3 regions of the Paenibacillus sp. FSL F4-0122 genome follow, and region 3 is predicted to be linked to each of the others. Evidence: riboswitches for the same ligand, from Rfam matches in the RefSeq annotation. Region 3 holds a riboswitch; each other region holds the start of a gene.

Region 1 (3,279 bases), 1.1 Mb from region 3:
TTTCGCTTTATGATCGCTCCGCTGGAAGATCTCTTTCGAGGAGAAGTAACAGTGAAGCAATATTTAATGCTTGATGAGGCACTGGTACAGACTGCTTTTATGCAATGGACACTTGAAGAAGATGAGTTATTAAGCGACTTGTGTACCCGTTTTATTCATCGTAAACTGTATAAATATGTAGAGATCGAGAATTTGGATACAGATATGATTACGGAAATCCGCAGCAGTTTTGCGGGAGTGGGACTTAACCCAGAATATGACCTAGAGATTGATTATCCGACAGATTTGCCTTATGATGTGTTCCGTCCAGGAGCAGCCTTCGACAATAATCAAATTTTACTGCTTGATCGGAATGAGCAATTGCGGGAAATTTCAGAGGTATCGGATATTGTGCGCTCAATAAGCGGAATTCATCGTGGCAGATATCATCTATATTTCCCACAGGATAAGCTGAAAAAAGCCCTTACACGCTTGCCCTCTTCTGTAGCAGAGATTTTTGCAAAATAATACAAATATTTATGGAACTATTGATAAAAACAACAAGGAGTGAGCTTTAAAATGTATCTGTTCGACACACATACACATCTAGATGCGCCTCAATTCGACGAGGATCGCGAGGAAGTTATTGCTCGTGCAGTAGAGGCCGGAGTTAGCAAGATGATCAATATTGGATTTAATCGGGAAACGATCCCTTCAACGATGAAGCTGGCTGAATCTTATGATTATATTTATGCAGCGGTGGGCTGGCATCCACAGGATGCGATTGATATGAAAGAGGGGGACCTCGATTGGATCGCCTCTCTTTGCAGCCATGAAAAAGTGGTGGCCATCGGAGAGATTGGATTGGATTATTATTGGGATACCTCTCCCAAGGATGTGCAGCAGGAGGTCTTCCGCAAACAAATCGGACTAGCCCGTGAACTAAAAATGCCAATCTGTATACATGACCGTGATGCTCATGAAGATGTTGTACGGATTTTACGGGAGGAAAAAGCAAATGAAATTGGTGGCGTGATGCATTCGTTCTCAGGCAGCTGGGAAACAGCAAAAATGTGTCTAGACCTTGGATTTCATTTGTCATTTGGAGGACCGATAACGTTCAAAAATGCCAGAGTGCCTAAAGAGGTGCTTGCACAGACGCCATTGGACCGATTATTGATCGAAACAGACGCTCCATATTTGACTCCACACCCCTTCCGTGGCAAGCGAAATGAGAGTGCTCATGTGAAGTTAGTAGCAGAGGCTGCGGCTGAAATTAAAGGGTTAACATGGGAAGAATTGGCTAAAATTACGTATGCGAACGCACTGGAACGATTTGGGATTGTCTGAAAACAGGAGTAAAACGGGTGAAAAATAGAGAATAGCCGATATATTAAACTTTTTTAATATAAAAACGGCTGATTATTACAATATTTTAACCATATATTTGCTTAAACGTGGTTGAATCGTCCTTTACAACATGCATCAAAACAGGATATCATCTTTTCAGTGATGTGAGCTGTTGTTATTGTGACAGCCATTGATTCATGGATCGTCTCGCTGAGTCTCCGTATGGAGAACGGGGGAACCAATATTGAACTGCCGCATGCCTGTATCTTGAATACGACTAGGAATTGCCGCAGAACAATATTTGATTTCTTCACGTGGTCTTTGGGGTGAATTTAAGGGCAACCGCCGTGAGCGGGTGACCTGAAATAGGGCGTCTCTCTTTCGTCCGAACCCGACAGCTAACCCCGTAAGCGCAAGTAAGAGAGGCAACCTCGTGCACAAACATTCCCGCGTATTCTGACATCGGAGAAGCCACGAAAGAGTCCTCAAGAGAACTCTTTTTAGGCTTCTTTATTTTTGAATAAACTGAATGTTGCCCGCATACTGTTATATAACAGGTGTGGGAGTAGCTGTGCCGAGCAGGCGATCCATGAGCAGGAGACGCTAAGTTAATACGTGCGTATCCTGTGACAATCTCAAATAGTTTCGTCAAAGAAATTCAGTCCTCATGATATACAAATTGACGACGAGGCTATGTAAGGAGGATGGAGAGAATGGGCTTATTCCAACCAGAGGTATCCCATGATTCGCAGTCATCCAGCAGGTCTTTCGCATTACGGTGGGAGCAAGTAAATACTCGCGTACTTTTACTTGCAGGTGTGATTTCAATCGCAATCGCGCTGTTAATTCTGCTGTACGTACACGGTCAAAGTAACAAACAATTTGTTTTAGTAATAGACGGGCAAACACAGACACTTGAAACGCGAGAAGCACTTCTTGGTGATGTGTTGGAGAAAGAGCAAATTTCGCTGCAGCCGCATGATGAATTATCTTTAGGTCTGAGTGATGAAATAAAAGACGGTGACCGTGTCGTTATCAATCGTGCGCAGAAATTTAGCCTTACTGCGGACGGAGCAACAAAAACGTTATATACGACCGAAGACACTATCGGTCAGGCGATTGACAAACTGGGTATCAACCTAGAAGGCTATGATAAGATTTTTCCTTCGTTAGACACCACCATCTCTGCTGACATGGAGATTAAGATCGTTCGTATCAACAAGCAAACGGTACAGCGAACAACTAACTTACCTTTCCGTGTTATTAAGACAGCAGATCCCTCCCTTACTGTGGGAACAGTTAGAGTGGCACAGGCAGGCAAACCAGGCGTCATGGTTCAGCATATTGAAAAGATCTATCAAGACGGAGAACTGGCCTCTATGCGCATGATCGGCAAGGAAGTACAAACGGTAACAAAAGATAAGATCATTGCCGTTGGTACTAAAGCACTTCCTAAGCCTACTGTAGTTGCTAAAGCTACAACAACTTCCAAATCAAGCACTACCTCCAAAACGACTAAAGTTAGCGCTAAGACTAAGAACGTCACAAGCAAGGCTGGCGTAGACTTTGAGTACAAGAAGATGATTAAGAACGTCTCCATGACAGCTTATTCGTCAGAAGAGCCAGGAATAGGTACTAAAACTGCCTCCGGAACACGCGTAACGGAAGGTCGTACAATTGCAGTAGATCCGAATGTAATTCCTATTGGCTGGTGGGTTTATATCGATGGGCTTGGATTCCGCCGTGCAGAGGATACTGGCGGTGCCATTAAAGGCAATAAAGTGGATGTCTATTATGATTCCCTGAGCCATGCTCGTAATTTCGGCCGTAAATCACGTACCGTATATGTGATTGGACCTGTGAAACCAGAGCTTAACTAGAACTGAAGCTTTTGCAAAAAATCCTTTGATAAGCTATAGTGATGATAACCGTAAGGAACGCTGGATGATC
Region 2 (3,279 bases), 1.1 Mb from region 3:
TATCCGGATAAAGACGCCGGAGGCAGCGGTATGGGCAGACTGTTGTATTATATCGAGGGACAGTTCAGCTTGAATACGGACCCTGCGATACGCACTTGGTTATGGATGCTTCTGGCGCTTGTTGTCTTGCGACTTCTGCTTTCCCCTTTCATAAGGGCAGGATTGCTGCATGAGCTCCACCAGGAGCGAAAGGGCGAGCGTGGACTGTTCTTTTTCCCTGGCATGAAGATCTATGGACTACCTGTCTTAGTCTTTAGCCTAATCGAATGGGTGCTGACCCTGCTGCCGCTTTACTGGCTTGCTCCAAAAATGTACGGGCTGTTCTTATCCTCTTTGTTTAACTACGCTTTGTTACTTCATTTAGTACCACACGTATTGGCATGGCTTATATATATTTTTATCGTGCGCCTGTTTCTTCTATATATGCAGTTTGGTTACACCGGCGGTACAGGAATGTTCTCCTCACTGATCATCTGCTTGCGGTCACTGATTCCTGCTATAGGTGTTTCCATTGTACTTGGGGCGGGAGGCCTGCTCTTACTGCTAGTGTGCGGACTGACGGGTCTGTTCTGTCCCGGCCTACCGGCACTTATAATACGGCAAATCTCACCACTACCTTCTACGCTCTTAAAAATGTGGGGAATCTCTGCACAATATCATCTATGGCGTAGCAAAGCATTTCCACAATAAATCAACCTTATTTGACATAATAAAAAGGTCCCAATTCCTGTATTCAGGAGCTGGGACTTTTTCTCATTACGGATAACTTAAGAGTATTTGCAAAATCGTAAAAGCTCTGTTACAATAAGTCCTGTGCTATTAGTAACAATTTTGTAATCAATTGAAACGATTCCTACATAACTAAATGTATTTATCGTAAGTGTAACTGTCGAAACGTCATTCTCTGGTGCTTAACACGCCTAATTCCTTTGCACCGGGAAGTGGGGGAACCATATTTTGGGTGAATTGATCTCGCTTTACAGGGATCATAGGGAATCTTCTACCGAACCCTTAAGCTAACCTCGCAGGCCTTGGAAGGAGTACATCTTTTGAAAAGACATAATTTAAGAAAAAAATGCGTCGCTGCGGCGCTAGGACTTGTAATGGCGTTATCTATTGGTGGAGGAAGCGCCTTTGCCGACTCTAAAATGGACTCTGTAATCTCAAAAACTATTGGAGTTGCCTATAAAACCGGAGGTACAAGCACTGCCGGATTTGATTGCTCTGGATTTACAAAGTATGTATTCAAGAATGTGGGGCTTACTTTACCTCGTACATCAAAAGCTCAATATAGCGTTGGAACTGCTGTATCCAAAAGCAATCTGCGTTCTGGTGATCTAGTGTTCTTTAACACACTTGGCAATGGAGTATCCCATGTCGGCATTTATGTTGGAAACGGAAAATTCGCACAATCGTCCTCTTCGCGTGGAGTGACCATCACTTCACTCAGTCAGGCCTACTGGGCCAATCGTTATGTTGGCGCTAAAAGAGTAATGAGTACTTCAGCTTATCAAGCTGTAGCCTTCGATTGAAACCTTCCTCACAACTATAACCTCACAATTACAACTATATGAACCTGAATCTGATTATGCCCGTAATCAAATTCGGGTTTTTCTTTATTCCATAATATATTTTTACACTATTAGAGCCCAATTGAAACACGTTTATTTGATAAAAATTGCAATTATATTAAAAATTAGGTCATTATTAACGCTTACATATGCCTTTCTACCGTAAAAATGCCAATTTTTCTGCATTAATATGTTAAAAACGATTGCCAAGCGGCTTTCTGTTTGTTACAATTAGCGCAGTGAGATTTTAGTAACATTTTTGTAATCATTAAGTTGTTATTTACAAAGGTTTTGTCATGTATTGATTACAAGCTAATCCTAATCAACAGTATGAGCCGAGTTTCCTAACTATTAGGAAAACGGGGGAACCAACTTTGGGTGAATTGACCTCCATTATATAGAGGGGTCATAGGGGACCTTCAACCGAACCCTTAAGCTAACCTCGTAGGCATTTGGAAGGGGTATACACTTTTGAAGAAGAAGTTAGCAGCAGCAGTACTAAGCTTTTCCATCATCCTCACCATCGGAGCAGGAAGCGCTTTCGCAGATTCCAAAATGGATAAAGTGATTGACAAGGCCATCGGTACTAAATACGTATCCGGCGGTATATCCACTAACGGATTTGATTGCTCCGGATTTACAATGTATGTGTTTGATAAGATTGGCATTAACCTTCCACACCAATCAGGTTCCCAATATCAAATGGGCACAGCAATCTCCCGTGATGATATAAGAGCCGGAGATCTTGTATTCTTCAATACAAGTGGCAAAGGTGTCTCCCATGTCGGCATTTATGTCGGTGAAGGTAAATTCGCACACGCTTCTACCTCACGCGGTGTTACGATTAGCTCTCTGAGTGATAGCTACTACGTGAAACGCTACGTTGGTGCCAAGCGCATTATGAGCACAGACGCTTACCAATCGGTTGCTGCTGAATCGGAAGACAATGATGATGTGCAATAAATAACGTACATAGGCTCTTTTCCAAGGTACTCTTGGAGGAGAGCTTGTTTTTTTGTCTTATTACTTATTTACCCCTCTCATAATTTGTAAAACATTCCCCTCATATAAAGTTTCTGAGTCGAACCTCCCCCATTTTGTATATAATTAGTAATATAGCAATGTCCTCGTGAAAGGAGATCGTTGACCTTATGATAAATCCCTCGGTAACTTTTCATGTTGTTCCTATGGAGGCAATTCACGGAGAAGCTATTTGTAAGTGGAGCTATACGCCCCCATATAATATTTATGGCTGGATGCCGTGGGAGCAGATGCAGGCTCTTGGCATCGAGTTTGGTGATCCGCAGCTCCGGGAGGAACAATATATCTCCATATTAAATGAAAATGAGGTTTTGTGCGGATTCGCACAGTTGTTCCCGATGGAAGGAGTCGTCCGTTTAGGAGTTGGGATGCGCCCCGATCTATGCGGCCATGGTTTAGGCAAACTATTCGTAGATGCCATCGTCCAGACAGCCTTGAATCGTTATCCTGATCGTGAGATAGATCTGGAAGTCCTGACCTGGAACCAACGCGCCATTCGAACTTATCAAAAATGTGGATTTACGATTACAGATACGTATGAACGCCGCACACCTACAGGAGACAAACCTTTTTATTGCATGGTCTATGACAAATGATATTAAATACCAGATATTTCATAAGAATGATTGTATTCTCGTTCATTTTTTTGTCACAAACCCTATGATAA
Region 3 (3,279 bases):
GCACTGTCGATATTCTGAACCCAGGGGAACCGGAAACTGAAGTCACAGGGATTATTACGGCCTTCTCTGCCACACAAAATGTTGTGGAGCAAGCAATAGCGTTAGGAGCCAATTTGCTGATCACGCATGAAGGTGTATTTTATAGCCATCATGCGGCGAGCGAGTGGTTAGAAGGTGATCCGGTTTATCATGCGAAAAAAAGTCTGATCGAACATTCCCAAATTGCTATTTTTCGTTATCATGATTATTGGCATCGGCAAAAGCCGGATGGAATTATGGTGGGTTTGCTGGGAGAACTAGATTGGTCCGCATACGTGGAAGAGCAGCAAGCAGCTGCTACGATTCTCACTATTCCTGCTATGACTGTACTGGAAGCTGCTCAGTATATTAAAAGTAAGCTAGGGATCTCTTATGTACGCGCTGCTGGTGACCTGTCTCTGTCCTGCAAACGCGTAGGGATATTAGTAGGTTACAGAGGAGGCGGGACGATGGCTATTCCGCATTTTAATGATCACAATCTTGATTTAATTATTGCTGGAGAGGGACCAGAGTGGGAGACTCCGGAATATGTGCGGGATGCAGGGCACCAAGGCAGATCTAAAGCGCTCATCATGTTAGGTCATGCGGAGAGTGAAGCGCCGGGAATGAAATATTTAGCTGAAATCTTAGCAGACAAATATCCCATGCTTCCTAGCCGGTTCATTGCTGAACAACCCATCTATCAGATGGTTTAATCTGGGGAAATAAAGAGTACGGAATAAATAAACATATTATGGAGAAAATGAAGGGAAACAGGTCACTGAGAAAGGAGTGTTTCAATGGAAATTCCTTTGGAGGCTGATGAAGTATTAAGTCGGATCAAAAAGCTGCAAAGCGACGGAAGCTCGATCAGTAAAAAACAAGTAAAGCAGAGCGATCCTGAGCTTATGAGAAGTGCGCTGTTCTTTTTTCCAAGCTGGGAGCATGCATTGAAAAACGCCGATCTTTTGTAGCCATAGTATTGTAAGAGGAAGCTAAGTGGACAGGGGAATATCTCTGATTCTGCTTAGCTTTTTTCATATCTCCAGTGAAAAGGATGGCCTTTATATAGAAAGTACTGGTGTTTTAACCTCCGTTTGGCTTGGTTCAGAGCCATTTTCTTAAATAAAACGAGTAAACAAGAGCAAAAGAAAGAGAAAATGAAGAGTATGCTCAATATGAAATGAAAAGCATTGCTTTCAACATTATTTTGACCAGAGCCCTCCTTTACAAGCAAACCTTACAAGAGTATGATTCATCTCAGAACTGACAATTATCTTAAATTTACAATTACATAAGCAATCCGCTTAATTTCCGTTTCTGGAAAGCGGGGGAACCAACAACTGGCAGCCGATGTGAGAGTCGGCACTGGTTATGGGGTGAATCCTGTTCCGGGTGCATAACATGCATCCCTGCAGGTAGGGCAACTCTCACTGCCCGAATCCGACAGCTAACCTCGTAAGCGTATGGAGAGAGGATGAATGGCGTGTTTAGTGATGAATAGCCACAGAGAATCCCTCTGTGGTTTTTTGCTGCGTTTTTAAGCAGATATAGTCGTAGAATTTATTATGAAAGAGGTGTTACCTTTGCCTATCGCTAAACTGAACGGAACTTCGCTCTATTATGAAATCAATGGAACTGGCACTCCGGTTGTGTTTATCCATGGACATGGATTAACACACAGTATGTTCAAACCACAGCTGGAGTATTTTTCCGATAAATATAAAGTGATTTTGTGCGATTTACGGGGGAATGGTAAGTCTGGTAAACTGCTGGAGGCCCCACATGAGATTATTGAGACGCAATGTCTGGATCTGATTATGCTGTTGAATGACCTAGGTATTCGTGAAGCAGTTTTTGTAGGAATCGCCTATGGTGGCTTAGTCGTTCAGCATATTGCCAAACAATATCCTGAGCGTGTAAAAGCCATTGTGGTCGCAGACAGCTTCTGTAGGACTCATGGATCAACAATTGTAGGGAAAATACAAACTATGGCAGCATATTGCAGTTTGCTAATGTATTATCTCCCAAGCGAGCTGGTGTTGCCTTCGATTCGGATGATGTACCGAGAGCGCTGGAGTCTGGCCTACAATGAGATTAGAAGAGGGCTGCTGGACAAACGTCCCCGGGAGCTTTATCGGCAAAGGCTGGCTACGAGCCATGTTGATTACACCAGATGCTTAAAGGCTTTTAAACGTCCTGCTTTATGTATTGTAGGGGACTTTAATGAATTTGGAGTGAATTGTATGAAGGAAATGGTGTCCCAGCTGCCACATGCGCAGTTGGCGATTATTCCGAACGCATTAGATCCAAGTAATCTGTGCCAGCCGGAGCAATTCAATGCGATTCTTCAACGTTTCTTAGAGAAGCAGCAGGGCAGTCAGCAGATTAGCTGATCTATAGGGAGACCTTTACAAGCGAAGCGTTTAAGTGGAAAAGGGCGTCCCATAGCCAGGGGGAATGAGCTGGCTATGGGACGTCTTTCTGGGTAGAACTTTAGGGAAATTCTCCCTAAAGTGAAGGTGATTATGGCTTCTAGCACGTGAATTAGGGAAATTCTCCCTAAAGTGATAGAAAGCATGGCTCCTAGAACGTGGATTAGGGAAATTCTCCCTAAAGTGAAGGGAATTATGGCTCCTAGAACGTGGATTAGGGAAATCCTCCCTAATAATAGGGTGTTTTTAGCCATAAATGGGTATTTGCATGAATTTTTAGGGAGGATTTCCCTAAAAACCTTATTTTAAAACGATTATCGATGAATATTAGGGAGGATTTCCCTAATATAATGGATATCTAACTAAAGGCTGGCTCATCAGTAGTGAAATCTACGAATGAGCCAGCCTTTGGTATTTTACTAACCGGTGGATGTTGAACATTTACAAGCATATTGTACCTAGAACGCCACTTAATGTCCCTACCCTACCACAGCATCAAATATAGCTCACCCGACGTGGGAAAGAACAGTAGACTCTAAGTAGTGAAGGTAAGAGTATAGAAGGGGCGTAGTAAGCGGTTCACCCGACGTGGGAAAGAACAGTAGACCCTAAGTAGTGAAGGTAAGTGTATGGAAGGGGCGTAGTAAGCAGCGCATCAGACGTGGGAGAGTACGTTAGACCCTAAGTAGTGAAGGTAATTGTATAGAGGAGGGCGTAGTAAGCAGCTCATCCGACGTGGGAGAGAATGGTAGACCTAAGCAGCTCATCCGACGTGGGAGAGTACGGTAGACCCTAAGTAGTGAAGGTAAGTGTATAGAAGGGGCGT

What was found. Region 3 has a riboswitch for cyclic di-AMP ahead of MHH49_RS14495 (alpha/beta fold hydrolase). Riboswitches for the same ligand answer to the same signal wherever they lie in the genome.
Region 1: it holds a riboswitch for cyclic di-AMP, as region 3 does, so the genes downstream of both, MHH49_RS09755 (3D domain-containing protein) here and MHH49_RS14495 (alpha/beta fold hydrolase) in region 3, are expected to answer to the same signal.
Region 2: it holds a riboswitch for cyclic di-AMP, as region 3 does, so the genes downstream of both, MHH49_RS09400 (C40 family peptidase) here and MHH49_RS14495 (alpha/beta fold hydrolase) in region 3, are expected to answer to the same signal.

What each region holds. Positions count from the first base shown of each region.
Region 1 is NZ_JBBODI010000001.1:2,289,601-2,292,879, reverse strand. Features, by position in the region: gene MHH49_RS09765 (HD domain-containing protein) at 1-507, shown strand, start outside; gene MHH49_RS09760 (TatD family hydrolase) at 559-1,329, shown strand; cyclic di-AMP (ydaO/yuaA leader) riboswitch at 1,528-1,757, shown strand; gene MHH49_RS09755 (3D domain-containing protein) at 2,043-3,209, shown strand.
Region 2 is NZ_JBBODI010000001.1:2,217,668-2,220,946, forward strand. Features, by position in the region: gene MHH49_RS09395 (hypothetical protein) at 1-690, shown strand, start outside; cyclic di-AMP (ydaO/yuaA leader) riboswitch at 908-1,046, shown strand; gene MHH49_RS09400 (C40 family peptidase) at 1,104-1,532, shown strand; cyclic di-AMP (ydaO/yuaA leader) riboswitch at 1,895-2,037, shown strand; gene MHH49_RS09405 (C40 family peptidase) at 2,043-2,534, shown strand; gene MHH49_RS09410 (GNAT family N-acetyltransferase) at 2,723-3,208, shown strand.
Region 3 is NZ_JBBODI010000001.1:3,346,720-3,349,998, forward strand. Features, by position in the region: gene MHH49_RS14485 (Nif3-like dinuclear metal center hexameric protein) at 1-734, shown strand, start outside; gene MHH49_RS14490 (hypothetical protein) at 819-992, shown strand; cyclic di-AMP (ydaO/yuaA leader) riboswitch at 1,313-1,499, shown strand; gene MHH49_RS14495 (alpha/beta fold hydrolase) at 1,605-2,414, shown strand.